Regions from separate parts of the Muricoprocola aceti genome, predicted to be linked through region 3. Evidence: riboswitches for the same ligand, from Rfam matches in the RefSeq annotation. Region 3 holds a riboswitch; each other region holds the start of a gene.
What was found. Region 3 has a riboswitch for cobalamin ahead of OCV47_RS16175 (leucine-rich repeat domain-containing protein). Riboswitches for the same ligand answer to the same signal wherever they lie in the genome.
Positions count from the first base shown of each region.

Region 1: another riboswitch for cobalamin. It lies ahead of OCV47_RS12085 (hypothetical protein); the one in region 3 lies ahead of OCV47_RS16175 (leucine-rich repeat domain-containing protein).
Region 2: another riboswitch for cobalamin. It lies ahead of OCV47_RS11120 (MATE family efflux transporter); the one in region 3 lies ahead of OCV47_RS16175 (leucine-rich repeat domain-containing protein).
Region 4: another riboswitch for cobalamin. It lies ahead of adhE (bifunctional acetaldehyde-CoA/alcohol dehydrogenase); the one in region 3 lies ahead of OCV47_RS16175 (leucine-rich repeat domain-containing protein).

Region 1 covers NZ_JAOQKE010000017.1:58,379-62,679, reverse strand. Annotated here, with positions in the region: gene OCV47_RS12090 (ABC transporter substrate-binding protein) at 1-1,431, opposite strand, end outside; gene OCV47_RS12085 (hypothetical protein) at 1,576-1,833, opposite strand; cobalamin riboswitch at 2,006-2,188, opposite strand; gene OCV47_RS12080 (glycerophosphodiester phosphodiesterase family protein) at 2,435-3,460, opposite strand; gene OCV47_RS12075 (biotin transporter BioY) at 3,621-4,166, opposite strand.
Region 2 covers NZ_JAOQKE010000015.1:2,108-6,408, forward strand. Annotated here, with positions in the region: cobalamin riboswitch at 82-301, opposite strand; gene OCV47_RS11120 (MATE family efflux transporter) at 368-1,708, opposite strand; cobalamin riboswitch at 1,872-2,060, opposite strand; gene OCV47_RS11125 (leucine-rich repeat domain-containing protein) at 2,942-3,430, opposite strand; gene OCV47_RS11130 (IS110 family RNA-guided transposase) at 3,785-4,301, opposite strand, start outside.
Region 3 covers NZ_JAOQKE010000009.1:20,296-24,596, reverse strand. Annotated here, with positions in the region: gene OCV47_RS08620 (phosphatase PAP2 family protein) at 1-264, opposite strand, end outside; gene OCV47_RS08615 (TIM barrel protein) at 382-1,272, opposite strand; gene OCV47_RS08610 (leucine-rich repeat domain-containing protein) at 1,278-1,598, opposite strand; gene OCV47_RS16175 (leucine-rich repeat domain-containing protein) at 1,501-1,980, opposite strand; cobalamin riboswitch at 2,289-2,481, opposite strand; gene OCV47_RS08600 (hypothetical protein) at 2,984-3,172, shown strand; gene OCV47_RS08595 (aspartate carbamoyltransferase regulatory subunit) at 3,242-3,664, opposite strand; gene pyrB (aspartate carbamoyltransferase) at 3,658-4,301, opposite strand, start outside.
Region 4 covers NZ_JAOQKE010000001.1:217,587-221,887, reverse strand. Annotated here, with positions in the region: gene OCV47_RS01105 (bifunctional 5,10-methylenetetrahydrofolate dehydrogenase/5,10-methenyltetrahydrofolate cyclohydrolase) at 1-795, shown strand, start outside; gene OCV47_RS01100 (hypothetical protein) at 900-1,706, shown strand; cobalamin riboswitch at 1,794-1,978, shown strand; gene adhE (bifunctional acetaldehyde-CoA/alcohol dehydrogenase) at 2,361-4,301, shown strand, end outside.

The DNA.
Region 1 (4,301 bases), on a different contig from region 3:
ATCGATCAGAATCTGCTGCATCTGGAAGATGATATCTTTTCTCTTTTCCGGATCCATTTCGCTTTGTAATTCCTTATATAATTCATCATATTCCGGATTTGAATATGCGCAGTAAGAGGTATCCGTCGCCCAGTTTGCCATAAAGGCCAGAGGATCTCCTGTACCAACTGTCATCCAGTTATTATTATTGAGATCATAATCCAGAGCTGCCAGTTTGCTCCACTGATCATCAGAGCTGCCGTATTCCGGAACCACACCGATACCAATTTCTGCCAGATACTGTGCATTAGCATCTGAGAAATCATTCAGCAGACGGTTTTCGTAAGAAATATATCTCAGATTGATGTTCTGACCATCCAGTTCACGGATTCCGTCTCCGTCTGTATCCACAATTCCTGCTTCATCCAGAATCTGTTTTGCCTTTTCCGGATCATAGGTATATGGATTTTCCAGTTCATCATAACCATAGTTCAGTGTAGATGGCAGAACTGAGAAACCTGGAGTATAAAGTCCGCCAATTGTCTTTGAGTTACAAATTGTATCATCGTCAATTGCCATCAGTATCGCCTGACGCAGTGTTTTGTTGCCCAGCACTCCGTTAAAGTTCATCCATGAAAATCCGCAGCGCACACCAGATGCAATATCTACTGTATACGCATCGCTTTCCTGAAAGCTCTGAATATCTGCTACGTTCGTAATATTTTCTACCAGGTCTACCTGTCCACTCTGAAGTGCCATTGCCTTTGCGGAGTTGTCTCCCATAAACATCAGATTTACTTTGTCATAAGGTACATCTTCACGATAATATTCATTGGCAGCCAGTTCATATCCAACACCAACACCATTAAACTTTTCGATTTTGTAAGGACCGGTACCGATAATTCCATTATCGAAGTTCTCGATATGCTCTACGTCTGTGATACCCATCGTCGGATGACAGAGCTGCCCCATCAGATTCGCATATGGTTTACTTGTTTTAATGAAAATAGTATTTGCTTCATCATCAGCTGTTACTTCTGCTTCAAATTCCAGATATTTTTCTGGTTTTGCTGATCCGGATGGTCCTACTTCTTTCATATGATCAAAGTATGCTTTCACTTTGGATGGAGTCAGATCACAGCCGTCAGAAAACTTGATACCATCTTTCAGCTTAATCGTCCACTCTGTATGTTCATCATTTACTTCGTAACTTTCTGCCAGCCATGGTGTTACTTCCATATTGTCATCAAATTTGAACAGGGCTTCCGCAATTCCGTATCTCATGGCATTCCATCCAGCATTTTCATCCATGGCACTATTTACTACACCATCTGTATACATGGCACATCCAAAGTTCAATACCTTATCTTCTGCATTTGCGGTAATTCCCATAGACAGCAGTGCTGCGGTTGCTGCTGCAATCATCATGGCTTCTCTTTTTTTGTTTTTCATTTTCTTTCTCCTTATCCTTATCTTTTTGTTGCATTATTATGATGATATCGGTGTTTTCACATCTCTATCTTTTCATACTAATTCTAATTCATATGGAACTGCATTTATCTATTTCATAATTTTTCTGTAAACGCTTTAAATGAGTCAAAGTCTGCTGATGGTTCCTGAACCCCGGACATAGTACGTCCCATATTCTTCACAAACCGGAAGTACCTGTTCCAGATCAGTAGAAAGAAAAGAGATAATCCCTTTCACTCCCTTTTCATGCAATTCTTCTATAAATGTAATTTCATCTTCTGCACTGAGGATTCCTGTTGAATAGATAAAATCTACAAGAAACGTGATATCAATATAGTTTTCCAGATAATTTTGAAATGCTCTTACTTCTGCTTCGTTAACCATTTTTTCATATCATACTGCCCTCATATTACAAAATATTTCCACTTTTTCTTCCCGACGCGTAATAAAAATGCAATATCATATGAATTGAATGAAATAAAAAAGCACCCTTTTATTGCTTTTAGGGTGCGCTGTAAAACATACTATATTGTTCTCTTATACACCGTAAGAAGTAACCAATTCCCTAATGTATGCAGGTCTCCTGACTTGAGTTCTGCATCTGTTATCGTCTTCCCACAATTTCTGCAGTGACATTATGATAACCGACTCCCTCTTACAGTGGCGGGACCGTACCGGACTTACACCGGTTTCCCTTTTCATCTTGCTTTCGGCAAGAACATACATCAAATATCTAATTATTTTTAATATAATGGTTCATGAAACAACTGTCAATAGTATTTATAAAAAATGTCTTCTCTTTATAACAGTTTCGCCTTCTGACTGAACCATCACTTCCATCAGTTCGTTATAAAGGTCCTTGCCATAATGTCCGCCCATTCTGGTTCCTCCTCCGTAGTTTGCTGAAAAAAACATACTACAGAACCGTATTTTTTGCGAATAGCGCGAAAAAAGGCTTCGTCAAAATGATGGTGGGAATCCTTTTTTAAAAACCGTTTCCAATTGCCGACATACAATATGCATCCAGCCCTTTCCAGGTTTTCTCACTGTTGATATTTCTAACTGATACTCCTATTCCTTTTTGTTTGCATGATTCCAATATTTTGGCACTCACTTTTGCCCTTTTTATGCACAAAAATACGCGGTTTTTTCCACTTTTCAGTTTCTCTGCCTTTTGAACCATGGCTTCCACTGACTCTGATTTAGGAATATAGCCGATTTCTGCGACTGGATCCATTTCTTTCACCCATTTCAGATATTGAAAGTTAAAAGAGATCCACACTACACGATTCTGCAATCCTGACTCCTGCACCATTTTATAAACCTTGCGAAACTTTGCTTTTGTCAACCCGCTTCCATTCTTCAGTTCCAGATACGGTATCACATCCTTCTGTACACAATATCTCAACACTTCTTGTAAGCTTGGTATCTTTTCCCCTGCATACTTTGATGACTTCCATGATCCGGCATCCAGTTTCCGAAGCTGTGCATAGGTATATTTATCTGCTCTCCCATGCCCATTTGAAGTACGATCTACCCGCGCATCATGCAAAATCACCGGTACATTATCTTTCGTAAATTGAATATCACATTCAATATACTGATATCCTTTATCTGCTGCCAGTAAAAATGATGCCATAGTATTTTCTGGTGCCCTGAAACTGTATCCCCTGTGTGCTACCCGGTATGTCTGTTTCTCTTCCGTTTTCTTTTGTCCGACTACACGTATCAGACAGCTATATGTTTTTTTGTTCTTGCCCGTGCAGGTAATCCATGCTGTTCCACAGCTGTTTGTATTTATTTTTCCATTCTGCACCGTTGCAACCGCCGGGTTTGATGTTTTCCACTGTATGGCTCTGTCCCCCTTTAATCTCAATCTGACAGACTTTCCCATCTGCAGCAGATACTGTCTGGACGACAATTCTGGCTTCTTTGCTGCCATACAGTCCTTCGATCCGGCACACAGCAACATCAACAGCAATAACAATAGCATTCTTCTTCCCTGTTTCATTTTTCCCCCTTATCTGGCAGCTTCCTGCCTGCTGTATTATCAGCTGCTTTCTCCCTTTCCACAGCATATTTTTTTAATCATAACATAAAAACAGAGCAGTGCAAGTATAAATCTATACTTTTTACTGCTCTGTATTATCATTCTATATCATTTCAACCACTCAGACCATCTGTGCTCCTGCACTGGTCAGTGCCTTGCGTACTGCTTTTGCTACTGCATAAGCTGCTGCCAGAGATACCAGATCCTTTACCAGATATGGTGCGGAGCCTGTCAGGAATGCACCCCATGCATTCAGTCCGGTTACAATGCTCAGCTGGATCACTCCAAGGATATGACAGCAGGCCAGACCTGCTACGGACAATCCGATCAGTGCCGGCATAGATCTTTTCTCATATCCAAGACCACACAATGCAACCATTGGAAGGAAGCCCCAGATATAACCGCCAGCCGGGCTAACTGTGAATCCTAATCCACCGGAAAATCCCGCAAATACCGGAACTCCCACAGCACCAAGTAGAATATAAACAACTGTCGATGCCAGTCCATACCGCCATCCCAGAATATATCCTGCCAACGCCATAGCAAAGGTCTGCATGGTTACCGGTACACCCGATGGAAGGGGAAACTGAATCTGAGACATGACTGCCATCACTGCAGCCAACATGCCTGTCATTACCACTTTCTGAATAGAACTCTGTGTTTTCATTTTTTCATTACTCCTCGCTCTTGTATTGTTAACTTTTCATATAACTCAGTTGACAATATTATAGGTGTAATGTTTTTATTTGTCAACCATTTTTCTTTTCCAGTTGACATACTCTGGTTACAAAAAGCAGAAATC
Region 2 (4,301 bases), on a different contig from region 3:
AAGTCATAGAAGCTGAACGTAAATCAGCTACTATGACCGTCTTTTTTCATAGCAAAAACGTCTAACAAATTACTCGCCTGTCAAACTCTCTCCCATGCAGCAGTTCTTCTGACTCGCACATTTCCGAAAACTCATTTCTTCGAACCAATCTGCCTTCTCAGGTTTCCCCAATGACTGGCTTTCACCGTGAATGGTTCATCTGTGCTTACGGCGGCGGTACCGTTTGTGGTTCTAACACAATTCTCTATTCTCCGGCTAAGGCTAAACGCTCAAAGCCGACACTGCAATTCTGATATTTATTTCTATTAGTTAAATAGCTAACACTTATGCTTTAGTTTGTCAATACACTAACGTGTAAAAGTGCATTTTATTTATTCCATTTATGATACAGGAACTGGAACATAACAGTAAATACCACGCCCGTTACGATCCAGGATGTAATGTAGATCCAGATAATACATTCCATGCTTTCGAAGTGAGGTAATACAAAGAAAATTGCAAGCACACGAAGCACACAAGTAAAGGTAAGTGTCAGCACAGTTGGGATCAGTGTCTGACCGGCACCGCAGATTGCTCCACTGAATGCTGCATATAAACCATAAAACACATAGAATGGCGCCATCAGACGCATATATTCGATCACCAACGGAATAACTGCCGGTGCATCAGAATCCGGTACAAAGAGATACCCAAAAGATCCTGCTGCAAAGAAAAGCCCTATGCTTACTAAAGCAACCGGAACTACCGTCAATGCAACACCTATAAAAGTACCCTTGTATGCTCTCTTATGCTGATTTGCGCCCAGATTCTGAGCCACAAAAGTAGACTGAGCAGATCCCATAGAGTCGGCAATCAGCCAGATCAGCAGATCCAGAGTTCCACATACTCCCCAGGCAGCAATGACATCCGTGCCTCTGCCATTGACCGCAGAAGCTACAATAGAATTGGCTATCGGGAAAAGAATCGACTTGATACCTAAAGGAATACCAAGCGTTACCATACTTCCTGCGTGGGCAAAAGAGAATTCCGGATAGAGGAAGATTTTCTGCTTTTCTTCTTTGGAAATCCTCTCGATCACATACAACGCAATGATCGCACTGATAACCTGTGACATAATGGTAGCATATGCCGCTCCGGCAACACTCCAGCCAAATACACCAACAAAGAGATAATCGGCTGCCACATTAAACAGACCACACACAATCAGGATGTATAAAGGGGTTGCAGAATCTCCATAGGCACGCAGAATACCTGCTGCATTGTTATACATAACGGTAGCAAAAATGCCTGCAAAATAAACTCGTACATAAGATAAAGTCAGTGCAAAAATATCTCCCGGTACTTTCATAAGTGTCAACATCCACGGTGCCAGAGATACACCGATCACAGAGAATACAATACCCATCACAATGGACATCGTCAGTGCAGTACGAACAGACTTGCCAAGTTCATCCTTATTTTTAGAACCATAATATCTGGAAATGATAACGGTCATACCGCCGGAAAGACCTCCCATAAAATTAAGCGGGAATTTAAATAAAGTAGCGACCGAATTAATCGCCGCAAGTCCAGTCTTTCCCACAAATCTTCCAACAATAATCGAATCTACCGTCGTATACATCTGCTGAATGATGCTGCCGGCTATGATCGGCAACACAAACATGGTCAGTACAAACCATACTTTTCCTTCTGTCAGATCCTTCTTCATCGTTGTTTTTTTCCATTTCTTTTTCCGAACATTCTGTATCTCAACAACAATAATTAATAAAAAGGTCTATCCCGCAAGGAACAGACCTTTTGTATCAAAAATAAGCATAGTAATCAGAATTACCATACCGATTTGCACAAGGTTCCTGTGACCCGCAGGAAGTATCTCAATAACCAATCAGGCCTGTCTTCTGACTTACAGATTTGCGATCTTTTTCTCCTTCCCAAAGACGAATCTCATCTTCAGTGGATCTACGAAAAAATCTCCCTGCTTACAGCGGCGGCACCGTGCGGGACTTACACCCGGCTTCCAGACTCTCCTGTCGGAGAGCACCTGATGGCTGCATCGTTATTTTTATTGCTTATAATAGCACATTACTGTCCAACTGTCAACGCAACTTCTTCCGATCTTTTTCAATAATTCAACAATTAAATGGGAATTCTATTTTACAATAAACAATTTTAGTATCAAAAAAATTTGCAATCTTATAACGAAAAAAGAGCTTCCCGATTTCTCGAGAAGCCCTGTAAAATCAATGAATATTTAATTATTCGATGATAGAAGCAACACGGCCTGAACCTACAGTACGTCCACCTTCACGGACTTTGAGATTGTTATATCTGATGATAAACGGCTGCTTTCTGTGGCTTTATTGTTTTTAATTTATTATTTTATGTAGGATATTGGTAATTCTGAGAAATTTTGTAGCCAAAATGTAGCCAGTTTTATAAAGCAACCATTTTCTTAAAAAATGAAACAAGGTCTTGCAGCCCTATGAATCCATTGATATAATCATTGCATGGGTGCTACCAAAAAACGGTAGGCGGTTAGTCCTTCAACGGAGGGTTGCAGAGTGCCAGTGGCACTCGTTTTGCAACGACCGAAGTGAAACGAAGAACTGTGACCCTCCGATTACATAGAAATCCCCAGAGCTTTCTGGTGGAAATCTCTCGAAAGGAGGGCTAAGCCATATGAGTATTGTTGACCTCATTGCAGTCATAAGCTTCGGCTTAACCTGCTTTGGAATAGGATATACCTTTGGTAAGGATATTAACAAGACACAAAAATAGCCGCCCCGGTCTGCTAAACTAGGCGGCAATTTTTGCCAAACTATTTATCGGACTAACCGTCTATCGGTAGCACTCTTTCTATAATCATACTAACACGATAAATCAAATATGTCAAAATCTTTTTTCTCATTACAAGCAGCTGGTATTGCCAGCCACCTGCTTTTTATTTCTTATAAATTGCCTTTCCACTCATTCCTTTTGATTTTAAAAGCTTCTTATACGCATTCAACTTTTTCGCCGGAACTCTGACCGTCGGTTTTAAATATGTTCCTGTAAAAGCTTTTGTACCAATGGTCTTGCTGGACAATGCGCTTGTCTTAAAGGTAATGGTTCTAAGTTTTTTACAATTATAGAATGCCTGCTTTCCAATACTTTTGACTGTGCCAGCAATTGTAATACCGTTCAAGCTTACACAGTTAGCAAATGCTCTGCCTCCAATCTTCACAATACTATTTCCACCGCTTACTTTACTCAATTTTTTGCATCCATAGAATGCATTTGCTCCTATTACGGTTACGTTCTTTCCAATGGCAACAGTTTTAAGTACTGTATTATTCTTAAACGCATTTGTAGAAATTCCCGTAACTTTATTTCTCTGTATCTGGTACGAAAATAGTGAATTTTGGGTGCACGAAGTAAAACGTCTTCTTATTTCATTTTACATGGCCTTGTGTGTACCCATCCATCTACGGCAGCGAACCTCCCATGTCTACCAGGATCATCAGTCTATGCCGAGTCCTAACTTCTCTCGTCCCGCCTGTCCATAACCAGGGTGTCAGCTCAGCTCCTTTACAGGGTCATGCCCTCTGGAATATATTCCTGCCGACTACTGGCTCATTCTTTGTTTGTTGTATTACTGACTTCTTTCCTGTAACAGCACCTTCTGGTGGACGCTTTCCTGTTACATTCCATTTACTTCTTAATTCCAGCTATCATGGCTGGTCTCAGCCTTCCAGTTCCCTCTCTGAAGGGCTCAGACCGGCCATGATACACTGTTTCTTTCTCTTTATGCTGCTGGCTGTATTTCTGGTCTTACGATGTCATTCAGCATCTTCTGACCATCATAATCCACACCTTTGGTTAGTATCGTATAAAATATCCGGATCAGCTTACATGCCACCGCTATCACTGACTGCATCTTTTTCAGTGGATTTTTCTCCCTTGTCCGGTAATAACTATGGATTTCTTTAAACTCTTTGTTTTTTCCGATCACGGATATCGCAGATTCATATAATGCATATCTCGAACGCTTTCTTCCTCTGTGACTGATCCGGCTTTCTCCGTTATGTTTCCCAGAGCTGTCCGCAACAATCGCATAACCGGCAAGCTTCTGCACTTGTTTCGGATTATCAAAACGTCCAATGTCTCCTACTTCTGCAATAAAGCAGCTCACTGTCTTTATCCCTATCCCATTGATCTCCATCAGCTTATCTATATAGGGAATCTCAGAAAGCGTTTTCTCTATTTCTTCCATAAGTTCATCCATCCGTTTCTTATATCCTTCGTAATCTTCCAACAGGTTT
Region 3 (4,301 bases):
GGAAAGCTGATAGCACTGATCCCGGTCCTTCTCCACGATTCCGAAAAACAGAACACCGAACGTGATATAGAAAAACCACATAATATAAGGAACCACAAACAGCTCGCAGAACGGAATCAGATGGTCGAACCTGGATGCCAGCAGATGCATATGGTAAGCCGGCCGGTTCTCAACATAAACAAATACAGTTAAATAAAAAATCAAAAATATGGCAAGTGGAAACAGATGCTTATATTTTCGATAAAAAGTTCGCATATATGACATAAGATACACCTCTATTCATAAGTGATATGACCTACGGGATATCGAGTATCTTTATAGCACGAAAAACCCGTTCTGGCAAGAGCTAGGCGGGTTTTTTAAGAAAAAATTCATCAAACTTTAATCCAGCGCAGCCACACCCTCGCGCAAAAGCCGGGTATGTTCCTCCCGATCCTGCGAGATATACTCCAGCGTGACAAAAAGCGGATCAATCCGACGAACCAGCTCCCGGACACCGTCTGTGACAAACGGTCGGTGCTGATCCACCTGAAAAATATGCAGAAATGCCTGCGTTGCCAGTTCATTTGGATCTTCTGCCGGAGTCTGCAGATGTTTTTGAAATTCTCTTACATAAGAACCACTCAGAGACTGGTTCAGATGAATCCCCTTTATCATCGGAATCAAATCTTCATGTGCATCCAGCATCCGATTCAGAAAAACCAGAGCATCCTCAGGCGTTCTCAGATCCGGATTCGTATTCATAAAATGTCCGGTATCCAGCATTAGTCCCTTCTTCGAATAGTGGATCTGATCCAGGAGATGTCTGGTAATCGCCGGATCTTCAAATGTCAATCCCGGATACCACAGATTCTCCATCAAAAAATAGAATTCATCATCGCATCCATCCAGAAGTCGGTTGATAAAAGCAGCAGCGGTATCTACGACTTCTTCATCACTGTGCGTTTTCTGATAAGTCAGCGATTCCGCATAGCCAGCCTGCGTAACATGAAAAACCACATATTCCGCCTGCGTCGCTTTTGCATACTCCAGATCCTTCCGATAATGCGAAAGCAGCCATTCCTGATCCAGATGCATCCAGTCCGTAAGACAGCAGGCATGAACGCCCACCGTCATATCCGGTTTGATCAGTCCCTGACTGTCCTCACACAGCGGCATCACTTCCAGCCCGGACAGCCAAAACTGCCGGTAGAATCCCCGCAGATCCGCAGAGTTGCGATAGCGACCGGTATCATCATCAGAAATAGAAAAATTCATTGTAATCTTCATCATAGCTCCTAATCCAGGTATTCTACGTTAAAACCATTATTCTGACAGTATCGGTCCATCTTAGAACCACGATAACAGCGGATCGCCGCAGAACGGTTAATGATCCAGTCCCCGACAAATTCAGGATCGTGGCGGATCTCCAGCACCTTCAGCCGGTTACATCCGTGGAAAACCCATTTTCCGATATAACGGACATTTTGCGGAAGGCGCACATATTCCAGATTATTGCACTTAAAAAATGCACTCTGGTCTAGAACTTCCAGAGAATCTGGAAGTTCTAGACTGTGAATTCCACAGAAATAAAACGCTTCGCTGCCAATTTCTTTCACCCCCCCCCGGAAGGGAAATGTGATCCAGAGATTTACAACGATAAAAAGCACGATCATCAATCGTAGTCACACTCTCTGGCAGTACCAGAGAAGTCAGAGACTGACATCGGAAAAAGGCATTCTTACGAATCGTATGCAACTGATCCTGTCCATGGAATTCCACAGACTTCAGCTTCGTATTTTCAGAAAACAAATCCTTCGGAAGTTCCGATATCGAAGCCGGCAGCGTGACCCGCCTCATAGAAGAGCAGTCAGCAAAAGCGCCGGAGCCGATTCCTCGCATCTGATTCGGCAGACGGAGATCCGTCAGACCATTGCAGTTACGAAAGGCTCTCGCTCCAATATGAGAAAGTTCAGCCGGAAACTGTATCGTCTTAATCATACTTTTACTCTGAAAAGCCTCCGATGCAATCCCTCTGACATAAGATGGAATCAGCGTATTCGTATGAATATACCGACAGGCATTTTTTCTGGTAATAATCCGATCATTTGAAAAACTAGTTGTGTAATTTGGCATAAAAAATACTCCTTTGTGATGGAGAATCATCTTCCCACAACGGAGTATGGTAAAATCAATCACACAACATACCGCAGCAGGAAAATAATCTGAGAGGGAGTCCATCTACTGCACCTTCTTAGAAAAAGGGCACAAAAAATAAAACTACCTCCCGATCTCCTATTGCGTGTAGTTGATGGCAGCAGCTCTAAGCAGGTATTCTGACTCACGCAGTAACGCCGCATCTCCCTTCTCACTCTGTTACGAGCAATGGATACGAAATACGGCTGCACGTATACAGCAGCACGACTGTTCGGGGTTCACACCCGATTCCCTCTTAGCCATCCGCAAAATGTGTGCGGTGGAACTTAAAACCGGTTATCATTGTTAAATAATATTCAATTCATTGTTTCCATTCTACAGGAAATAAGAGGAAAAAGCAACAGGAAAAATATAAAAAAGGACTCTTGTAGAAACAAGAGTCCCGTTGTATAATCTAATTAGAAGATGACCGGACGCAGAGATCCGGTTGCCCTCGGAAAATGAAAAATCAAGAAGACTTAAGCATCTAACTTTTGGGACAGTGGGATGCTTATTTCTTTTTGTGGTTATCTAAGTAAGTCAATGCCGTAAATATTACTAACAACAGAGTAAGAATTTCCATCGTGTTCATAGGGCATCACCCTCCTTTCGTAAAACTGGAGGGCGTAAGATCGAAACTTGCATCCGACTTCTGTTCAATTATACTAATAAAAGTATAACACCTGCAGGTATATAACTCAAGATGGGAACTGATGAATCATAATAAAAATAATGTCAAAATTACATGATATGTGATATGATAAAAGTAATCAGAGTCTCATATCATAAGAGCGGAGGATGTTTTATTATGATGAAAACTGTTATATTGGATAGAGACCAAAAACCAACACAGGAACAGATTAGATCCATTCATGCAGCAGCAAAAAGAAAAATCGTCTTTGATGAAGATTCACCGGAAATGACACCAAAAATGGAAGAAGCATTTCGTATGGCAGCCAGAAAACGTAATATCAACAGAAAGATGGATGTATCATAATGAACCAGGAATTGCAGAACATAGCGGAGCGTCAGATCGTATGATTTGACGCCCCGTTTTTTGTACCTTTTAATGGACCGATATCTTCTGATTACAGTAAATACAACGATACGTACCAGATGGTGACAGCCTGAAGATATGGTCACAGTTGGTCTCAATACTGGTGATGCATCTTGGATTTTTACATTTGATGACATTTTTTAAATAAGCTGGTGGCACCGGATGATACTTGCGCACCACCTGTCCATCCTGGATCACGATCAGGGTAATCTTATCATCCAGATAGCCTAGGATATCCAGACGTTCCGGCATGGTATCGCCTTCTATTTTGATCAGGTCTTTATGCCCGTATTTCTGGCTGCGGACAGACTGGAGCAAGGCAACGGACTGTTTTTGGTCTTCCAGATGCAGCAGCTGATAGATGTTCATTCCCTGTCCTTCTGTGATGTGGTCTATGACCACACCATTTTGAATCGATTCTACTTTTAACATGGCAATACCTTCTTTCCGGTCAGAGGATCCTCCAGACCTAACAGAGATGCAATCAGAGCCATACGGATATAGACACCGTTCTGTACCTGCTGGAAATAAGCGGCACGGCTGTCGTTATCCACATCCGCAGTGATTTCATCCACCCTTGGAAGTGGATGAAGCACCGGCATATCCGGTTTGGCGGCCTGCAGCTTTTCTCTGGTCAGGATATAGGTTCCTTTCAGACGAATATAATCTTCTTCATTAAAGAAGCGTTCCTTCTGCACACGGGTCATATACAGTACATCCAGCTTTGGAAGAGTCTCTTCCAGGCTGGTTACCTCGTGATATGGCGTCTGGGACGGCTTCAGGGTATCATCAATGAGATAGCCTGGAACGCGCAGTTCTTCCGGTGAAATAAAGTAAAATTGATTGCCCGGATAACGCACCAGACTGTTTACCAGAGAATGTACAGTACGTCCAAACTTCAGATCACCACAGAAGCCTACGGTCAGATGATCCAGACGTCCTTTTCGCTGGCGGATCGTCAGCAGGTCGATCAGTGTCTGGGAAGGATGGTTGTGTCCACCGTCTCCTGCATTGATCACAGGGACGGTGGCATACATAGAGGCACGAAGAGGTGCACCTTCCTTTGGGT
Region 4 (4,301 bases), on a different contig from region 3:
GCAAATGTGGCAGCATGCCAGGAAAAGGGAGTAAATCCTACTCTTTGTATCATTCGTGTGGGAGAAAATCCAAGCGATATCTCCTATGAAAAAGGTGCAACCAAACGTTGTGAAACACTGGGAGTTGCATGTGAAAAGATTCTTCTTCCAGAAGATGTGACACAGGAAGAACTGCTTGCAACGATCGATAAAGTAAATAAAGATGCTCATATTCATGGCGTACTGTTATTCCGTCCATTACCAAAGCATCTGGATCAGGCAGTGATCGAAAATGCACTTGCACCAGAGAAAGATGTAGACTGCATGACAGATCTGTCTATGTCTGGAGTATTTACTGGAAAGAAGATTGGTTTCCCTCCTTGTACACCACAGGCTTGTATGGAGATTCTGGATCACTATCAGATCGACTGCACCGGTAAGAAAGCAGTTGTGATTGGACGAAGCCTTGTAGTTGGAAAACCGGCAGCTATGATGCTGGTAAAGAAGAATGCCACTGTCACGATCTGTCATACAAAGACAGTAGATATGCCATCCGTAGCACGTGAAGCAGATATCATTATTGTAGCAGCCGGACGTGCCGGTGTAGTTGGCGCTGAATATGTCAGAGAAGGACAGACTGTCATCGACGTAGGAATCAATGTCAATGCAGAAGGTAAATTATGTGGCGATGTTGATTATGCTGCAGTAGAGCCAATCGTAGATGCCATTACACCTGTTCCTGGAGGAGTAGGAAGTGTTACCACTTCTGTACTGGTAGGACATGTAGTGGAAGCTGCTATGAGAACTTTAGCATAAGCCTTTATGAATAAGTGACGGAAAAAAAGACAGCCAGGATTCCCCTGACTGTCTTTTATCCTTTTTGGAAGATCAATTGGAAAGAGAAAAATAAGGGAGAAGCGATGAAACAAAGCAAAAAGAGATTAACATGGTGTTGTCTGTGCTTTTTCTGTATTTTGATGATAAGTTCTTCTTCTGTGTTGGCTGCAGGCAGACAGACAACCATAAAAGAACTGCTGCAGACCGGGCTTCAGCCGGTAGGAAGTACCATGTATGTATGGGGCGGTGGATGGAGCAGAAATGGTGCCAGCAAAGAAGCCAGACGTCTTGGAGTAAGTGCATCCTGGAAAAAGTTCTACAAAAAGCAGAAAAAAGGTTATAATTATCGTAAATATCTGTTTCAGTCATCCAAAGGCCTGGATTGTTCCGGGTATATTGGATGGTGTATTTATAATGTGCTGGAAGAAACTGACGGAAAGAAAGGTTATGTGCTGTATGCACAGAATATGGCACGCAATTATGCCAGCCGTGGGTGGGGAACTTTTACAAAACGATCAAAAGTAAAAAATTATAAAGCAGGAGATATTATGAGCACTCCAGCCGGTCATGTTTACATAGTAGTTGGATCCTGTAAAGATGGGAGCGTGGTATTCCTTCATTCCAGTCCACCTGGTGTGACCTTATGCGGCACCACAACTCCGTCTGGAAAGACCAACAGCCAGGCAGTAAAACTGGCAAGGAAATATATGAAAAAATACTATCCTGTCTGGTATAAAAAGTTTGGTGACTGCAGCAGGGGTATTTCTTATCTGACAGACTATCATCAGATGCGGTGGGATATATCCGGCAAATCTGTGATGACAGATCCAGATCATTATCGAAAGAAGAGTGCTGAACAGATCTTAAAAGATCTGTTCCGAAAAAGATAAAAACGACGGTTTCAATAAAAATTGTTAAAAAAGTTGTATAACTCAATTGACAAACTGGCAGTATTGCACTATACTATCAGTGTGTAATTGAATATTACTTTATTAAGTGCATGAGTAATCATGAAAAGGGAATTTGGGTGAGAATCCCAAGCGAACTGGTCACTGTAATCAGGGAGTAGGTCCAACAGCCATTGCATAACCCTAAGATGTGAGAAGGCGGAATCATACGATGATCTGTAAGTCAGGAAACCTGCTTAATAAATGAGATGTGCTCCAGATACAGCGCAAGCATCCAACCAAGCGACGAAGTCGTTTGTGAGACGTGACTGCATGGGTGAGCAGGCACATTTTTTTCTAATGGTAAATTAGAATGTTTGATTTGATGGATGAATCTCAAGTAGGAGATTACACAAATACCTCCTTCATACCGGAGATTCTTGTTAATCCGCATGACAAGAGAACGGCATGAATCCCCGGCAGATCCGCAGCTGCCGGGGATTTTTTTACTCTTGATTATTTTTTATCAATTTGTCTATTTCTTTTGATTTTATTCCCAGATATATGTAAAAAGTGCACATTGACAATCTTTTGACGATAAGGTAGAATCTATTATAGTTAAATAATTAACAATGAATATTTTAAAGGAGGAAACTGATGGCTGACAAAACAATCAAAAAGAACACCATTGAAACTCTCGAGGATCTGGAACTTGCGATGAAGGAACTTCGCGAAGCACAGAAGATTTTTTCTACCTACACACAGGAACAGGTGGACGCCATTTTTAAGGCAGCTGCCACAGCAGCCAATAAGGCACGTATTCCATTATCCAGAATGGCTGTAGAAGAGACGGGTATGGGTGTACTGGAAGACAAGGTAATCAAGAACCACTATGCGGCAGAATATATTTACAATGCCTATAAGAACACAAAGACCTGTGGTGTAATTGAAGAAGATCCTGTCTATGGTATTACCAAAATTGCGGAACCTCTTGGAGTGATTGCGGCAGTGATACCTACCACGAATCCTACGTCTACCGCTATTTTTAAGACGCTGATCTGTCTGAAGACACGAAATGGTATCATTATCAGTCCACATCCGCGGGCTAAGAACTGTACCGCAGCAGCTGCAAAGATTGTTTTGGATGCAGCAGTAGCAGCCGGTGCACCGGAAGGTATTATCAAATGCATTGATGTTCCATCGTTGGAGCTGACCAATAAAGTGATGCAGGAAGCAGACTGTATACTGGCTACCGGCGGCCCGGGTATGGTAAAGGCAGCTTATTCATCCGGAAAGCCTGCACTGGGCGTAGGTCCTGGTAATACGCCTGTGATTATTGATGACACAGCAGATGTGAAGATGGCAGTAAACTCTATTATTCATTCCAAGACATTTGATAATGGTATGATCTGTGCATCGGAACAGTCTGTTACAGTTCTGGAAAGTGTATACAAGGCAGTAAAAGAAGAATTCAAGTACCGTGGCTGCTATTTCCTGAAAAAAGAGGAACTGGATAAGGTAAGATCCACGATCTTGATTAATGGTGCTTTAAATGCCAAGATCGTTGGTCAGAAAGCAGCTACCATTGCAAAGATGGCAGGAGTAGAAGTACCGGAAGAGACAAAGATCCTGATCGGTGAAGTGGATTCCGTAGATATCAGTGAACCATTTGCTCATGAGAAGCTGTCACCGGTTCTGGCTATGTACAAGGCTAAGACATTTGATGAGGCACTGGAAAAAGCTGCTCAGCTGGTAGCAGACGGCGGCTATGGCCATACATCATCTCTTTACATTAATGTTAATGAAAAAGAAAAAATGGCAAAGCATGCAACTATGATGAAGACCTGTCGTATTCTGATCAATACTCCTTCCTCACAGGGTGGTATCGGAGATCTGTATAACTTCAGACTGGCTCCGTCTCTGACACTGGGATGTGGAAGCTGGGGTGGCAACTCTGTTTCTGAGAACGTTGGTGTCAAACATCTGATCAATATTAAGACCGTTGCAGAAAGGAGAGAAAACATGCTTTGGATGCGCACTCCGGAAAAGGTATATTTTAAGAAGGGCTGTACGCCTGTTGCACTGGATGAACTGAAAAATGTCATGGGTAAGAAGAGATGTTTTATTGTTACTGACTCTTTCCTGTATAAGAATGGCTTTACAAAGAAGATAGAAGACAAACTGGATCAGATGGGTATTGTACATACCTGTTTCTCTGATGTAGAACCAGATCCATCTCTGGCAAGTGCAAGAGCAGGGGCGGCAGCAATGAGAGCCTTTGAACCAGACTGTATTATTGCAATGGGCGGCGGATCTGCTATGGATGCCGGAAAAATCATGTGGGTATTATATGAAAATCCAGATGCAGATTTCTCAGAAATGTCCATGGATTTCATGGATATCCGTAAGAGAGTTTACACTTATCCTAAGATGGGAAAGAAAGCCTATTTTATCGCAATCCCTACTTCATCCGGTACCGGATCTGAAGTGACACCATTTGCGATCATTACCGACCGTGAGACTGGAATCAAATGGCCGCTGGCTGATTATGAATTAATGCCGAATATGTCCATTGTAGATACTGACAACATGATGAGT